DNA from 4 places in the Serratia sp. DFXYC6 genome. Region 2 is predicted to be linked to each of the others. Evidence: predicted binding sites of a transcription regulator. Region 2 holds the regulator's gene; each other region holds the start of a gene.
The links. The regulator PurR, encoded in region 2, represses purine synthesis genes. The targets are predictions, from matches to a motif close to CANGCAAACGTTTGCNTG.

Region 1 (4,312 bases), 1.5 Mb from region 2:
GCTGACCAGCTGAAGGACAAAGCTTCGGCGATTAAAGATGAAGCCGCCAAGCAGGCGGACGCCATCACCAACGACGCCAAGGCCAAGGCCGCCGCGATCAAAGATGACGCCGGCAAGCAGAGCCAGCAGTTGGTGGATCAGGCCAAGGCCATCAAGAACGACGCCATCAACGGCGCCAACGATTTGACCGAGCAGGCCAAGGCCAAGACCGAAGCCATCAAGAACAGCGCCGAAAACAAAGCGCAAGAGTTGAAACAAGAAACAGATGCGGCGGTGAACGGCAATACGCAACCGGCCGCCCAGCAATAAGCCATACTCAGCAATAAAGTAAGGAGCAGTAAATGGGGATTATTTCCTGGATTATCTTCGGCCTGATCGCCGGTATTTTAGCTAAGTGGATCATGCCCGGCAAAGACGGCGGCGGCTTTATCCTGACCGTTGTGCTGGGGATCGTCGGCGCCGTGGTCGGCGGCTATATCAGCACCTTCTTCGGCTACGGCAAGGTTGACGGCTTCAACTTCGGCAGCTTCGTGGTGGCGGTTATCGGCGCCATCGTGGTGCTGTTCGTGTACCGCAAAATTCGCAGCTGAGGCGAATGCCATCAGTCAAAAGGGCAGCCCCTGGGCTGCCCTTTTCGTTACTTCTGCTCTGCCGGTTCGTCCGGCGCGTCGAGCACCTCTTCTTCCTTGCGGAACAGGCTGATGACCTTGAACAGCAGGCTCAAGCCAATGCCGACGATGGTCGCCAGCGCCATGCCTTTCAGCTCCGCCGCGCCGATGTGCACCTTGGCGCCGCTCACGCCGATAATCAGGATCACCGAGGTTAAAATCAGGTTTTGCGCTTTGTTGTAATCCACTTTGGACTCGATCAACACGCGAATGCCCGAGGCGCCGATCACGCCGTACAGCAGCAGGGAAACGCCGCCCATCACCGGCACCGGCACCGCCTGGATCGCCGCCGCCAGCTTGCCGATGCAGGACAACAGGATCGCCAGCACCGCCGCGCCGCCGATCACCCAGGTGCTGTAGACCTTGGTGATGGCCATCACGCCGATGTTCTCGCCGTAGGTGGTGTTCGGCGTGGAGCCGAAGAAGCCGGAGAATACCGTCGAGATGCCGTTGGCGAACATCGAGCGGTGCAGGCCCGGATCGCGGATCAGGTCTTTTTTCACAATGTTGGCGGTCACCACCAGGTGGCCGACGTGCTCGGCGATCACCACCAGCGCCGCCGGCAGAATGGTGAAGATGGCGAACCACTCAAAGCGCGGGGTGTAGAAGGTCGGCAGCGCGAACCAGTGCGCCTCGCGGATCGGAGTCAAATCCACCACGCCCATGAAGAATGACAACGCATAGCCCACCAGCACGCCGATCAGGATCGGGATAATCGCCAGGAAGCCGCGGAACAGCACTGAACCGAGCACCGTGACCGCCAGCGTCACCAGCGAAATGGTGATGGTGGTCGAGTCGGCGCTGGCGCCTTCATCCGGCAGCAGCCCCGCCATATTGGCCGCCACGCCCGCCAACTCCAGGCCAATGACGGCGACGATCGCCCCCATCGCCGCCGGCGGGAACATCACATCCAGCCAGCCGGTGCCGGCCTTTTTCACGATCAGCGCCACCAGACAGAACAGCACGCCGCACATGATGAAACCGCCTAACGCCACTTCATAACCGAGCGGCAACAGCAGCAGCACCGGCGAGATAAACGCGAAGCTGGAACCGAGGTAGGCCGGGATCTTGCCTTTACAGATGAACAGATACAGCAGCGTGCCGATGCCGTTGAACAGCAGCACGGTCGCCGGGTTGATCTTGAACAGGATAGGCACCAGCACGGTGGCACCAAACATGGCGAACAGGTGCTGGAAGCTGAGCGGAATGGTCTGGAGCAGCGGCGGGCGCTCGCTGACGCCGATGGCGCGACGGGTCATGTGTGTTTTTCCTCGGTTTATTGGTTTTATAGGTTTTAGTCAAAAAAAAGCCGACTCATTAAGTCGGCTCAAATGTTTACTTGGTACCAAATATCTTGTCGCCCGCATCGCCCAGGCCAGGCACGATGTAGCCCTTGTCGTTCAGACACTGATCGATGGAAGCGGTGTACAGTTCAACGTCCGGGTGCGCTTTCTCCAGTGCGGCGATGCCTTCCGGCGCCGCGACCAGAACCAGCACCTTGATGCTGTGACAGCCGGCTTTCTTCAGCAGATCGATAGTGGCGATCATCGAACCGCCGGTGGCCAGCATCGGGTCGACGACCAGCGCCATGCGCTCTTCGATGTTGGAAACCAGCTTCTGGAAATACGGCACCGGCTCCAGGGTTTCTTCGTCGCGGTATACGCCCACCACGCTGATGCGCGCGCTCGGCACGTGCTCCAGCACCCCTTCCATCATGCCCAGACCGGCACGCAGGATTGGTACTACGGTAATCTTTTTCCCTTTGATCTGGTCCACTTCAACTGGCCCGCACCAGCCTTCGATGGTGACTTTTTCCGTCTCCAGATCGGCGGTCGCTTCATAGGTCAGTAAACTACCCACTTCTGAGGCCAGCTCACGGAAGCGTTTGGTGCTGATGTCATTTTCGCGCATCAGGCCAAGCTTGTGTTTTACCAGCGGGTGTTTCACCTCAACGATCTTCATCATTTTTCTCCTATTAAGGTGGTTGCGGCCAAAAAAATCGCGGGATTATACCTCCTTTTTTTCGCCGCGCCACCCACAATAGCCCGATCGGGATCAACAAAAGTTTGAATATCAGTATAGATGACGAAAAAGCAGAGCCGGTTCACAAGCCGCTCGCAAACGTTTGCCTGCGCTGTTAGAATTGCCGCGCCTTATTCCGGAATCAACATCGGAAGCACAGTTTTCAAACCGCAAACCGTCGTGGGGAATCGCGCAGTGACCGACAAAACCTCTCTCAGCTATAAAGACGCAGGTGTCGATATCGATGCAGGCAACGCATTGGTAGATCGCATCAAAGGTGTAGTTAAACAGACCCGTCGCCCGGAAGTGATGGGCGGTCTGGGCGGGTTTGGCGCCCTGTGTGCGTTGCCGCAGAAATACCGCGAGCCGGTGCTGGTTTCCGGTACCGACGGCGTGGGCACCAAGCTGCGTCTGGCGATGGATCTGAAACGCCACGACACCATCGGCATCGATCTGGTGGCGATGTGCGTCAACGATCTGGTGGTTCAGGGCGCCGAGCCGCTGTTCTTCCTCGACTACTACGCCACCGGCAAACTGGACGTAGACACTGCGGCCAGCGTGATCACCGGCATCGCCGAAGGCTGCAAGCAGTCCGGCTGTGCGTTGGTGGGCGGCGAAACCGCTGAAATGCCGGGCATGTACCACGGCGAAGATTACGACGTGGCCGGTTTCTGCGTCGGCGTAGTCGAAAAATCCGAGATCATCGACGGTAGCAAAGTGCAGTCCGGCGATGCGCTGATCGCCCTGGGCGCTTCCGGCCCGCACTCCAACGGCTACTCGCTGGTGCGCAAGATCCTGGAAGTGAGCAACACCGATCCGACCGCCACCCAGCTGGAAGGCAAACCGCTGGCCGACCACCTGCTGGCGCCGACCAAAATTTACGTGAAGTCCGTGCTGGAGCTGATCGAGAAGGTGGACGTCCACGCCATCGCTCACCTCACCGGCGGCGGCTTCTGGGAAAATATTCCACGCGTGCTGCCGGAAGGCATGCAGGCGGTGATCGACGAAGCCAGCTGGCAGTGGCCGGCGGTGTTCACCTGGCTGCAGCAGGCCGGCAACGTCAGCCGTCATGAAATGTACCGCACCTTCAACTGCGGCGTAGGCATGGTCATCGCCCTGCCGGAAGCCGAAGTGGAAGCGGCCATCGCGCTGCTGACCGCGGCAGGTGAAAAAGCGTGGAAAATCGGTAAACTGACTGCCTCTTCCGACGAACAACAAGTGGTCATCAACTGATGAAAAAGATCGTGGTGTTGGTCTCCGGCCAGGGGAGCAATCTCCAGGCCCTGATTGACGCCTGCCAGCAGGGCCGCATCGCCGCCGAGATCGTGGCGGTATTCAGCAACAAGGCGCAGGCTTACGGCCTGCAGCGCGCCGAAGCGGCGGGCATCGCCGCCCAGGCGCTGGATGCCAAGGCTTACGCCGATCGCACGGCGTTCGACGCCGCGCTGGCGGACGCCATCGACCAACATCAGCCCGATCTGGTGGTGCTGGCCGGCTACATGCGCATCCTCAGCCCGCAGTTCGTGCAGCGCTATGCCGGTCGCATGCTGAACATTCACCCTTCCCTGCTGCCGAAATACCCGGGGCTGCATACGCATCGTCAGGCCATCGACAACGGCGAC
Region 2 (4,312 bases):
CGGGAATACTGTAACTCTTTCGATATCCGTTTCGGGGCCAAGGTTGGTGACGTCGACATGCGTTTAATTCTTACGCTCTTTGCGCTGCTGTTTACGCAGCTCTTCTTCAATTTGGCGCACGCTGCGCCACAGGCGCGCGTTGCCGCCGAGCAGCGTAAAAGCCATGCTAATGAAGCGCGGCCCGATGACCGCAGAAAAAAGAAAGCGGATAAAGCCGCCAAAAAAGCCAAAGTGACGGCCCCCGAGAAAAAAACCAAGACCGCCAAGGCCAAAAGCGAGAAAAGCGCGAAAAAGATCGTCAGCGCCAAACCCAAGGCCAAAGCGCAGAAAACCGCCAAGATTAAAGTCACCCCGCCGAAAAAGGGCTATAAAAAAGGCTATGGCCGCCACCGCGACGCCGGTATGGCCACCGCCAAACTGGCGCGTGAAGAAAAGCCGTTAAAACTCAGCCCGGCGCACAAAAAACGTTACCAGCATGCCAAACAGACCGCGATGGCCAAGCTGATGGATCAGATGGGCAAGCCTTACCGCTGGGGCGGCAGCTCGCCGCGCACCGGCTTCGACTGCAGCGGCCTTATCTATTACGCCTATAAGGACGTGGTGAAAATCAAGATGCCGCGCACCGCCAACGAAATGTATCACCTTCGCGACGCGGCGCCGATCAAGAAAAGCGAACTGGAAAGCGGCGATTTGGTGTTCTTCCGCATCAACAACCGCGGCGTGGCGGACCATGTCGGCGTCTATCTCGGCAACGGCAAATTCATCCAGTCGCCGCGCACCGGCGAAGAGATCCGCATCAGCCAGCTCGACAACGATTATTGGCAAAACCATTACATCGGCGCACGCCGCGTAGTGACGCCGAAAACCATCCGTTAATTCCCTGTTCTGCGCGGTTGCGGCCCCGGTCGCAACCGCCTGCTCAAGCTATCGCCCATCGCACTCCCCCACGCGCATTTCTCGCTTTTCCTCCTGTTTTTTATGATGAAAATTGTTAAGATTGAATGACCACAATAAAAAACGGCCCATCTGGCTCCCGCCTGGGCGGGAAGAAAGTGGCGCTGTAAAGGAGGAAGCAATGTCGTTTGAATTACCTGCATTACCGTATGAGAAAAACGCGCTCGAGCCGCACATCTCCGCCGAGACCCTGGAATACCACTACGGCAAACACCACAATACCTACGTGGTTAACCTGAACAACCTGGTGAAAGGCAGCGAGTTCGAGGGCAAATCGCTCGAAGAGATCATCAAGACCTCCAACGGCGGCGTGTTCAACAACGCCGCGCAGGTGTGGAACCACACCTTCTACTGGCACTGCCTGTCGCCACAGGGCGGCGGTGAACCGCAGGGCGAACTGGCGGCGGCGATCGTCAAATCCTTCGGCTCTTTCGCTGCGTTCAAAGAGCAGTTCACCGATGCCGCCGTGAAAAACTTCGGCGCCGGCTGGACCTGGCTGGTGAAAAAACCAGACGGTGCGCTGGCGATCGTCAACACCTCCAACGCGGCAACTCCGCTGACCGGTGAAGATAAACCGCTGCTGACCGTTGACGTGTGGGAACACGCGTATTACATCGATTACCGCAATGCGCGTCCAAAATACCTGGAAAACTTCTGGGCGTTGGTCAACTGGAAATTTGCGGCGGAAAACCTGGCGTAAACGCAGGCCTTGCCGAAGTGACGAGGCGCAGCCAGGCTGCGCCTTTTTTAAAACCGGCGGGAGATCAGTTCAACGCGGCGACAAAGCTGAAAGCGATGATCATCGCCAACGCGCCGACGGTAGTGAACAGAGACATCTTCAGATCGGTATCCATGACAACTCCTTTAAAATGGGCTTTCCTAAGGATAAAAGGCGCACAATTAGTACGTCAAATCATTTTCCCACAGTTCGCCGATAAAATCTTGTTATCATTTCCCGGTTTATAATCTCGATTACCTCTTCCACTTTTGTTCAATATGCGACAAAATTCGCAGTTCACAACTGCGTACCGGCATCCATGCCCCTCCTGATTAAGCGCTGAAGACTTCAACACACTAAAAACTCAGTTTTCGCTTCTCTGGAGAAGGATCTACGTAGGCAAACGATTAACATCACACTTACATGCTGTAAACATGTGAGTTCAGGAGTCATTCCTTACATGGCAACGATTAAAGATGTGGCCAAACGCGCGGGCGTTTCCACCACCACCGTTTCGCACGTCATCAATAAGACTCGTTTCGTCGCCGAAGAGACCAAAGCGGCCGTGTGGGCCGCGATCAAAGAGCTGCACTACTCGCCGAGCGCCGTGGCGCGCAGCCTGAAAGTCAATCACACCAAGTCTATCGGTCTGCTGGCCACCTCGAGCGAAGCGCCCTATTTTGCCGAAGTGATCGAGGCGGTGGAAAACAGCTGCTACAGCAAAGGTTACACCCTGATCCTGTGCAACTCGCACAACAATCTGGACAAGCAGCGCGCCTACCTGGCGATGCTGGCGCAAAAGCGCGTCGACGGCCTGCTGGTCATGTGTTCCGAATACCCGGATCAACTGCTGGGCATGCTGGAGGACTACCGTAATATCCCGATGGTGGTGATGGACTGGGGCGCTGCGCGCGGCGACTTCACCGACACCATCATCGATAACGCGTTCGAAGGCGGCTATCTGGCCGGCCGTTACCTGATCGAGCGCGGTCACCGCGATATCGGCGCCATCCCGGGCCAGCTGTCGCGCAACACCGGCGGCGGCCGTCATCAGGGCTTTATGAAGGCGCTGCAGGAAGCGCATATCGACATTCGCGAAGAGTGGATCGTCCAGGGTGACTTCGAGCCGGAGTCCGGCTACAAGGCGATGCACCAAATCCTGTCGCAAAAACAGCGGCCGACCGCGGTATTTTGCGGCGGCGACATCATGGCGATGGGCGCCATCTGCGCCGCTGATGAGCTGGGGCTGCGAGTGCCGCAGGATATTTCCGTGATCGGCTATGACAACGTGCGCAACGCCCGCTACTTCACTCCAGCGCTGACCACCATTCACCAGCCTAAAGAGCGCCTGGGAGAAATGGCCTTCACCATGCTGCTGGATCGCATCATCAGCAAGCGCGAAGAATCGCAGGTGATCGAAGTGCATCCGAAGCTGGTGGAACGCCGTTCGGTCGCCGACGGTCCGTTCATCGACTACCGCCGCTAATCCCCTGAGCCGGAAGCCTGCACGGCTTCCGGCGCCGCCTCGCTCAGCCACTCCTGATTCAGCGTCTCGCCATCGCCCAGATACGCCAGCAGCCAACTCATCGCCGGCGACGGTTTATCCTGCTGCCAGGTCAGGCAGCAAGGGCTGGCGGGAAACGGCTGCTGCAGCTGCAACGCCTTCAGCTCACCGCGCTGCACCAGCGGCAGCGCCCGATGCGCCGGCATCATGCCGACGCACAGCCCGGCGCACAGACAGTCGAGCGCCGATGTCCAGTCCGGCACCACCAGCCGCCGCTGGTTATCCAGCGTCCAGGTGACGCGCTTGGGCAGATTGCGCGAGGTGTCTTCCAGACAAAGCGCAGGGTACGGCCTCAACCGATCGTCATTTAACGGCCCTGCCAGCTGCGCCAGCGGATGCTGTGGGCTGACTACGCACAGCCAGTTCATGTAGCCCATATCGCGGAAGGCAAAGCCGCCGCCGACCGGCACCGCGCGCGTGGCGCCGATCGCCATGTCCACCCTGCCGTCCACCAACGCATCCCAAACGCCGTTGAACACTTCGGGTTGCAGCATCAGTTCAACATCGGGGAAATGGCGGTAGAAATCCAGCACCAGCTGGCGGCTGCGCTGGGGTTTGACGATGATGTCGACTGCGATATTCAGCTGGCCGCGCCACCCGTTGGCCACCTGCTGACAGTGGCGACGGGTGTCGAGCATTTTTTTGATAACAACTCTCGCATCCTTGATAAACAGCGCGCCGGCCGGCGTCAACTCCACATCACGGTGACGCCGCTCAAACAGCGGCACCGCAAGCCATTGTTCCAGTTGCCGCACGGTATAGCTCACCGCCGACGGCACCCGGTGCAGCTCCTGCGCCGCCGCGCTGAAACTGCCGGTGCGCGCGACCGCGTCAACAACTTCAAGAGAATATTCAGACCACATCGCTTTGCCTTCAATTTTTTTAACAGCACTTTGCAAATATTACCGTTTCACAAGCAGAGATCCAGCCGGATACACTGGCCGGCGCTAAAAACCTGCGACACTAAAATATTAACGAGAAATACCATGCGAAATTCTTTTGGCTTTATGTTCTACCTCGCCGGCCTGAGCATGCTGGGTTATCTGGCGACCGATATGTACCTGCCCGCCTTCGGC
Region 3 (4,312 bases), 1.6 Mb from region 2:
TTTCTACATAGTTGTAGGCTTCACGCCCGCGCGCATAGCCGTAGGTCAGCTGCGGGTAGTAGCGCTTTTGGCTGAGCATCGGCAGGCGTTGTTTGACGTCGACCCAGCTGTCCGGGTTGCCTTTTTGCGTCTTGGTCAGCTTGCGCGCGTCCAGCATATGGCCCCATCCCATGTTGTAGGCCGCCAGCGAGAACCAGATGCGCTCGTCTTCCGGCACGCTGTCCGGCACCTTGGCCATCAGCCGCTGCAGGTAAAGGGCGCCGCCCTGAATGCTCTCTTCCGGATCGAGGCGATCGTTGACCCCCAGGCCGTCGGCGGTGGCGCGGGTCAGCATCATCAGGCCGCGCACGCCGGTGGGTGAGGTGGCCTGCGGATTCCAGTGCGATTCCTGATAGGCGATGGCCGCCAGCAGCTTCCAGTCGATCTCGTTGGCGTGCTTCTCGAACAGCGGGCGGAAGTTGGGCAGCACCGAATCGATGGCCGACAGGAAGGTTTTGGTGTCCACATAGTCGAAGCTGCCGACGTGGCCGAGGTATTTCTCTTCCAGCCGCGCCAGGGTGCCGTCGTCCACCATCTGGCTGTAGAAATCCAGCATCGCCGCGTACAGGCTGTCGTCGCCGTCGCGTTTCAGGTACCAGGTGACCGGCTCTTCGTCGGTGACGTCGAACGCCACCGCCAGCTGCGGATGGATGCGCTGCAGCAGCGCGATGGTCACCGAATCGCCGAGGGTGTAATCCAGCTTGCCGTCGGCAACCCGTTCCAGCAGCTCTTTGGAGGTGAGATCGCTGGAGGACTCCCAGGCGAGATCCGGGTATTTATCCTGCTTGAGCTGTTTTAGCGTGCTGACGTGCGCGGAACCGGAGGCGACCGCCAGCTTGCCTTTGATGTCGGCGAAGCTTTTCGGCCGCGGGGTGCCCAGCCGGTACACCAGCTGTTGGGAAACGGAGTAGTAGGCCGGGCCGGTGCGCGCGCGGCTGAGGCGCTCCTGGTTGTAGATCAGGCCCGCCGCCAGCAGGTCGGCGTCGTCGTCGTCCAGATCGTCGAACAGGTCATTGATGTTCTGATGGGGGATCACCACCAGCTTCACCCCGAGGTAGTTGGCGAAGCGCTTGGCCAGTTCATAGTCGAGCCCACCCGGCCCTTGCTTGGTGTTGAAATAGGTCAGCGGTGAATTCAGCGTGCTGATACGCAACTCGCCGCGGGAAATGATCTCCTGGAGTTGCCCGCCCTGGCCGCTGCGCCAGGTGATGTTGGGCCACAGCGCGAGAGCCAGAAGCAGAGTGACAACGCCGATGAGGATGTAGTTTATTTTAAGACGTTTCAAATAGTTATCCAGTGGTGGCACAGGTACACCGGCGACGACAACCGCGACTTTTCTCATGGTTAAATCACCAGTGCGGGGGGCATTTTGCGCAACAAAACGCCAGTGTGCAACTTTATTGACACGTTATGACAATTCGACGGTGCGGCATGCTTTTATCAATAATCCCTACGCAAACGGTTTCGTCGGCGCCGAGGATTCTCTATAATGACGCGCGTTTTCCCCTGTTGCGCCCAATGAAGCGTCTTATCCTTCGCTTCGAAGACGAGAGAACTTTGATTATGGAAATTCTGCGTGGTTCGCCCGCTTTATCGGCTTTTCGCATTACCAAACTGCTGTCCCGCTGCCAGGACGCTCACCTGCCCGTCAGTGATATCTACGCCGAGTACGTCCACTTTGCCGATGTCAGCGCACCGCTAAGTGCCGAAGAACACGCCAAGCTTCAGCGTCTGCTCAAGTACGGTCCTTCTCTCGCCGAACACGCTCCCGAAGGCCGGTTGTTGCTGGTTACGCCGCGTCCGGGCACCATTTCTCCCTGGTCTTCCAAAGCCACCGACATCGCCCGCAACTGCGGCTTGCAACAGGTGCTGCGCCTGGAGCGCGGCCTGGCGTTCTACGTCAAGGCGCCCGAGCTGACGGAAACCCAGTGGCGCCAGCTCGCCGCACTGTTGCACGATCGCATGATGGAAACCGTCTTCAGCGAGCTGCAACAGGCTGAACAGCTGTTCGCGCACCATCAGCCGGCGCCGTATCAGTCGGTCGACGTGCTGGGCGCAGGGCGCGCTGCGCTGGAGCAAGCCAACGTCCGGCTCGGCCTGGCGCTGGCGCAGGACGAGATCGACTACCTGCTGAATGCCTTTACCGGTTTGGGGCGCAACCCGACGGATATCGAACTCTATATGTTCGCGCAGGCCAACTCTGAGCACTGCCGCCACAAGATTTTCAACGCCGACTGGATCATCGACGGCGAGCAGCAGCCTAAATCGCTGTTCAAGATGATCAAAAACACCTATGAGCAGACGCCGGACTACGTGCTGTCGGCGTATAAAGACAACGCCGCCGTGATGGAAGGTTCGCAGGTCGGCCGCTTCTTCGCCGCGCCGGAGAACGGCACGTACGATTATCATCAGGAAGACGCGCACATCCTGATGAAGGTGGAAACTCACAACCACCCGACGGCGATTTCGCCGTGGCCGGGCGCCGCGACCGGCTCCGGCGGCGAGATCCGCGACGAGGGCGCCACCGGCCGCGGCGCCAAGCCGAAGGCCGGCCTGGTGGGCTTCTCGGTGTCCAACCTGCGCATTCCCGGCTTTGAACAGCCGTGGGAGCAGGACTTCGGCAAACCGGAACGCATCGTCACCGCGCTGGACATCATGACCGAAGGCCCGCTGGGCGGCGCGGCGTTCAACAACGAATTCGGCCGTCCGGCGCTGCTGGGCTACTTCCGCACCTATGAAGAGCGCGTCAACAGCCATAACGGCGTCGAGCTGCGCGGCTACCACAAACCGATCATGCTGGCGGGCGGCATCGGCAACATCCGCGCCGATCACGTGCAGAAAGGGGAAATCACCGTCGGCGCCAAGCTGGTGGTGCTGGGCGGCCCGGCGATGAATATCGGCCTGGGCGGCGGCGCGGCGTCCTCGATGGCGTCCGGCCAGTCCGATGCCGATCTGGACTTCGCGTCGGTGCAGCGCGACAACCCGGAAATGGAACGCCGCTGTCAGGAAGTGATCGACCGCTGCTGGCAGCTGGGCGACCAGAACCCGATCCTGTTTATCCATGACGTCGGCGCCGGCGGCCTGTCCAACGCCATGCCGGAGCTGGTGAGCGACGGCGGCCGCGGCGGCCGCTTCGAACTGCGCGACATCCTCAACGACGAGCCGGGCATGAGCCCGCTGGAAGTGTGGTGCAACGAATCGCAGGAACGTTACGTGATGGCGATCGCCCCGGCGCAGATGGCGCAGTTCGACGAGATCTGCCGCCGCGAGCGCGCGCCTTATGCGGTGATCGGTGAAGCGACCGAAGAGCAGCACCTGACGCTGAACGACCGCCACTTCGACAACCAACCGATCGACATGCCGCTGGACGTGCTGCTCGGCAAAACGCCGAAGATGACCCGCGACGTCACCCGTCTGCAGGCGCAGGGCCAGGCGGTGCAGCGTGGGGACATCACGCTGGCCGACGCGGTGAAGCGCGTGCTGCATCTGCCGGCCGTCGCGGAGAAAACCTTCCTGATCACCATCGGCGACCGCACCGTCACCGGCATGGTGGCGCGTGACCAAATGGTCGGCCCGTGGCAGATCCCGGTGGCCGACTGCGCGGTCACCACCGCCAGCCTGGACAGCTATTACGGCGAGGCGATGTCGATCGGCGAACGCGCGCCGGTGGCGCTGCTGGACTTCGCCGCCTCCGGCCGCCTGGCGGTCGGGGAAGCGCTGACCAACCTGGCTGCCACGGAAATCGGCAGCCTGAAGCGCGTGAAGCTGTCCGCCAACTGGATGGCCGCCGCCGGCCACCCGGGCGAAGACGCCGGCCTGTACGAAGCGGTGAAAGCGGTGGGCGAAGAGCTGTGCCCGGCGCTGGGCATCACCATTCCGGTGGGCAAAGACTCCATGTCGATGAAAACCCGCTGGCAGGAAGGCGACGAACAGCGCGAAATGACCTCGCCGCTGTCGCTGGTCATCACCGCCTTTGCCCGCGTGGAAGACGTGCGCCACACCGTGACGCCGCAATTGCGCACCGATAAGGGCGACAGCGCGCTGCTGTTGATCGATCTGGGCAACGGCCATAACGCGCTGGGCGCTACCGCGCTGGCGCAGGTTTATCGCCAACTGGGCGACAAACCGGCCGATGTGCGCGATGTCGCGCAGCTGGCGGGCTTCTTCAACGCCATGCAGCAGCTGGTGGCCGATCGCGCGCTGCTGGCTTATCACGACCGCGCCGACGGCGGCCTGCTGGTGACGCTGGCGGAGATGGCCTTTGCCGGTCACT
Region 4 (4,312 bases), on a different contig from region 2:
AACCCGTTTAACAGCCCGCAGGGGGACGTTATGCACAATCAGCAAAACCATAATCATCAGGAACATCACCACGCCGAAGGCGGATGCGGCTGCAACCACAGCCACAGCAAAACTCAGCACGGCTGCAGCAGCGAACCGAAAAACGCCGCCGCACAGGCCGAACACGCCCACCATCATCACGATCATGGCGATAGCGGCTGCTGCACCGCCGCGCCCGACGATCCGGACGAGGAAAGCGACAGGCTGGCCGCCGCTCCCCCTTCCGGCAGCCAACGTTTCAGCTGGAAAGTCACCGGCATGGACTGCCCCAGCTGCGCCAAGAAAATCGAAAATGCCGTCACCGCACTCCCCGGCGTCGACAGCGCGCGCGTGTTGTTCGCCACCGAGAAACTGGTGGTCGACGCGCAGTCCGACCTCAGCCTGCGGATCCAGGACGCGGTCGCCCAGGCCGGCTTTACCCTGCTCGGCGCTCAGACCGCCAAAGCCGCCGCGCCGAAAACCTCACGCTTCGGCGAATTCGCGCCGCTGCTGCTGTTAACCACCCTGATGGTGGTCAGTTGGGTGCTGGATCGGGTTAACCCGGAGCTGGGCCGCATCGCCTTTATCGCCACCACGCTGGTCGGGTTGGCGCCGGTCGCCGCCAAGGCGCTGCGTTTGATTCGTTCCGGCACGCCGTTTGCCATCGAAACGCTGATGAGCGTGGCGGCCATCGGCGCGCTGTTCATCGGCGCCACCGCCGAAGCGGCGATGGTGCTGCTGCTGTTTATGGTCGGCGAACTGCTGGAATCCTACGCCGCCAACCGCGCACGGCGCGGGGTGAAAGCGCTGATGGAGCTGGTGCCGGAAGATGCGCTGCTGCTGCAAGGCACGGAACGCAAACGCGTGCCGGTCGCCAGCCTGCGCCCCGGCGACGTGATTGAAATCGCGCCCGGTGGGCGCCTGCCGGCCGACGCCGAGCTGCTCAATCCGTTCGCCAGCTTCGATGAAAGCGCCCTGACCGGCGAATCGGTGCCGGTCGAGCGCCAACAGGGGGAGAAAGTGGCCGCCGGCAGCCTGTCCGTCGATCAGGCGGCGCAGATGAAGGTGATATCCGAGCCCGGCAAAAACGCCATCGACCGCATCCTGCAGCTGATTGAAGAGGCCGAAGAGCGCCGCGCGCCGATCGAACGCTTCCTCGATCGCTTCAGCCGCTATTACACCCCGGCCATTATGCTGCTGGCCGTCGCGGTGATCCTGGTGCCACCGCTGCTGTTCTCGCAGCCGTGGGATACCTGGATCTATCGCGGCCTGACGCTGCTGCTGATCGGCTGCCCATGTGCGCTGGTGATCTCAACGCCGGCGGCCATCACATCCGGACTGGCGGCCGCCACGCGGCGCGGCGCGCTGATTAAAGGCGGCGCGGCGCTGGAGCAACTGGGCCAGATCCAAACCATCGCCTTCGATAAAACCGGCACCCTGACCGAAGGCAAGCCGACGGTGACCGACGTGCTGCCGATCGGCGCGCTCACCGAACAGCGGCTGCTGCAGCTTGCCGCCGCGGTGGAAGCCGGTTCACATCACCCGCTGGCGCAGGCGATCATCAACCGCGCCGCCGCAAGCGGGGCTGAGTTGCCGCTGGCGCAGGCGCGCCGCGCGCTGGCCGGCGTCGGCGTGGAAGGGATCGTGGACGGCAAGACCGTGCTGATCAGCGCGCCGGGCAAGCTGGCGCCGGGCCTGCTCGACGCCCAATGGCAGAGCCAGGTAGACAAGCTGGAAAACGCCGGCAAAACGGCGGTGGTGGTGCTGGAAGACGGCGCGCCCATCGGCTTGCTGGCGCTGCGCGATACGCTGCGCGGCGACGCCAAGCAGGCGATAGCCGAACTGAACGCGCTGGGCATTCGCGGCGTGATGCTGACCGGCGACAACCCGCGCGCCGCCGCCGCGATCGCCGGCGAGCTGGGCCTCGACTATCGCGCCGGTCTGCTGCCGGAAGATAAGGTCAGCGCAGTCACCGAGCTGAGCGAACTGCGCCCGACGGCGATGATCGGCGACGGCATCAACGACGCCCCGGCGATGAAAGCCTCCAGCATCGGCATCGCCATGGGCAGCGGCACCGACGTGGCGCTGGAAACCGCCGACGCCGCCCTGACCCACAATCGGCTGGTGGGCGTCGCGGAGATGATCCGCATCTCGCGCGCCACCCACGCCAATATCCGGCAAAACATCACCATCGCGCTGGGGTTGAAGGGGGTCTTCCTGATCACCAGCCTGCTGGGGCTGACCGGTTTGTGGCTGGCGGTGCTGGCTGACTCCGGCGCCACCGCGCTGGTCACCGCCAACGCGCTGCGGCTATTGAGAAAGCGCAGCTAAGCTCTGAAACAAACACGGGCGCGGCATACCGCGCCCGTTGTCATTTGGGGGAGGGAACTTTTAACTCGGCCGCGCCGCCGTTAGACGCCTTTACGTAACAGATAACGGTATGGCACCTGTTCGGTCTCCTGCGCCACCAGCGTATGCTCCATAAAGCGGCAGAACCCCGGGATATCGCGGGTGGTGGCCGGATCGTCGGCGATAATCAGCAGCGTTTCGCCGTTGTCCATATGGCGCACGGTTTTGCGCACCATCATCACCGGTTCCGGACAGCGCAGCCCCAGCGCGTCGAGCGTCTGGTCTGCCTGGGCAAATAAGTCAGTCATGCAATTTTTCTCGTTCAAAAACGATCGGCGAACGCTCGCCGCATCTCATTAGCGCCTAGTTTACGCCGGTAGTTTTTCTGCGCAAGATGCGTTAACGTTTGCGTTAAATTTAACCATTGCATTGGTTGCGCAAACGCGTATCATGCCGCCGCGCAGCGTTTTTTGCTGTTTTGACAAGACACACTGGGTTCCCTCACCCCACTGCTAAAAAGGCTACAACATGTATTCGTTTACCGCACAGCAGCGCTTTACCGCGTTGGTCTGGCTTTCGCTGTTTCATATCGCCATCATTACCTCCAGCAACTACCTGGTGCAGCTGCCGATCACCGTTTTCGGCTTCCATACCACCTGGGGCGCCTTTACTTTCCCGTTTATCTTCTTGGCGACCGATCTGACCGTGCGCATCTTCGGCGCGCCGCTGGCGCGGCGCATCATCCTGGCGGTGATGGTGCCGGCGCTGTTCATCTCTTATGTGATCTCCACCGTCACCTATCAGGGAGAATGGCAGGGCTTTGCGGCGCTGAACAGTTTTAACCTGTTCGTGGCGCGCATCGCCGTCGCCAGCTTTATGGCCTATGTGCTCGGCCAGATCCTCGACGTACACGTCTTCAACCGCCTGCGTCAACGCAGCGCCTGGTGGGTGGCGCCGGCGGCGGCGATGTTCCTCGGCAACATCAGCGATACGCTGGCGTTCTTCTTCATCGCCTTTTATAAGAGCAGCGATCCCTTCATGGCCAACAACTGGGTGGAGATCGCGCTGGTGGATTACAGCTTCAAGGTGATGATCTGCCTGCTGTTCTTCCTGCCGATGTACGGCGTGTTGCTGAACATGCTGCTCAAACGCATCGCGGCGCGCAGCGGCGGCCTGCAGCCGGGCTGAGTCGTGTTATTCTGGGCGGCCCTATCCTTTGGAGGCCGCTCATGACCCCAATCGTCCGCACCGCCACGCTTGAAGACATCCACCGCCTTTACCAACGCATCCCTGAATTCGGCGGCCTGCATAGCCTGGCCGATCTGCAGCGGCGCATCGGCGCCGCCCCCGCCAGCCTGTTGATCGCCGAGATAGCCGGGCAACCGGCCGGTTTCAAACTCGGTTATCAACGGCAGGAAACGGTGTTTTACAGCTGGCTGGGCGGCGTGTTGCCGGCATTTCGTCGCCACGGCGTGGCGCAGGCCTTGTTGGCCGAACAAGAGCGCTGGGCGCGGGCGCAGGGCTATCGCCAACTGACGGTCAAAACCCGTAACCGGTTCCGCGCCATGCTGACGATGCTGATCGCCCACCACTATCAGATTGTTCAGCTGGAAAAGAAAGGCGAAGTGGCTGATTATCGGCTATTACTGGAAAAAAACTTGTGACAACATCTGCCTTGCATTTCAACCTGGAATAGGTTGCGATACGACAGTGAATCCCTACCGGAAAGGAAGAAGGAAGCCCGATGCGTAAAGTAGCGAAATTGATGGGTATCAGCCTGCTGGCGCTTGGCCTCGCGGCCTGCGACGGCGAAACCAAAGACACCAAGGCGGCAACGGACGGCGCGGCGGCCAGCGCGCCGGCCGGGCAGCAGGTGAGCCTGCTGGACGGTAAACTGGCGTTCACCCTGCCTGTCGGCATGGCGGATCAGAGCGGCAAGCTGGGC

Region 1: a site for PurR is predicted at 2,783-2,800, ahead of purM (phosphoribosylformylglycinamidine cyclo-ligase). Genes of this name have one in related genera too.
Region 3: a site for PurR is predicted at 1,491-1,508, ahead of purL (phosphoribosylformylglycinamidine synthase). Genes of this name have one in related genera too.
Region 4: a site for PurR is predicted at 2,763-2,780, ahead of tusA (sulfurtransferase TusA). Genes of this name have one in related genera too.

Annotation. Positions count from the first base shown of each region.
Region 1 is NZ_JBXUNV010000001.1:263,410-267,721, reverse strand. Features, by position in the region: gene AC2CGQ_RS01370 (hypothetical protein) at 1-309, shown strand, start outside; gene AC2CGQ_RS01365 (GlsB/YeaQ/YmgE family stress response membrane protein) at 342-590, shown strand; gene uraA (uracil permease) at 638-1,927, opposite strand; gene upp (uracil phosphoribosyltransferase) at 2,004-2,630, opposite strand; gene purM (phosphoribosylformylglycinamidine cyclo-ligase) at 2,886-3,923, shown strand; gene purN (phosphoribosylglycinamide formyltransferase) at 3,923-4,312, shown strand, end outside.
Region 2 is NZ_JBXUNV010000001.1:1,734,241-1,738,552, forward strand. Features, by position in the region: gene AC2CGQ_RS08380 (C40 family peptidase) at 58-876, shown strand; gene sodB (superoxide dismutase [Fe]) at 1,076-1,654, shown strand; gene cydH (cytochrome bd-I oxidase subunit CydH) at 1,719-1,808, opposite strand; gene purR (HTH-type transcriptional repressor PurR) at 2,133-3,158, shown strand; gene punR (DNA-binding transcriptional activator PunR) at 3,155-4,099, opposite strand; gene punC (purine nucleoside transporter PunC) at 4,223-4,312, shown strand, end outside.
Region 3 is NZ_JBXUNV010000001.1:91,332-95,643, forward strand. Features, by position in the region: gene mltF (membrane-bound lytic murein transglycosylase MltF) at 1-1,324, opposite strand, end outside; gene purL (phosphoribosylformylglycinamidine synthase) at 1,603-4,312, shown strand, end outside.
Region 4 is NZ_JBXUNV010000005.1:245,692-250,003, reverse strand. Features, by position in the region: gene AC2CGQ_RS22175 (zinc/cadmium/mercury/lead-transporting ATPase) at 31-2,349, shown strand; gene tusA (sulfurtransferase TusA) at 2,430-2,675, opposite strand; gene AC2CGQ_RS22165 (7-cyano-7-deazaguanine/7-aminomethyl-7-deazaguanine transporter) at 2,896-3,555, shown strand; gene AC2CGQ_RS22160 (GNAT family N-acetyltransferase) at 3,597-4,031, shown strand; gene AC2CGQ_RS22155 (DcrB family lipoprotein) at 4,112-4,312, shown strand, end outside.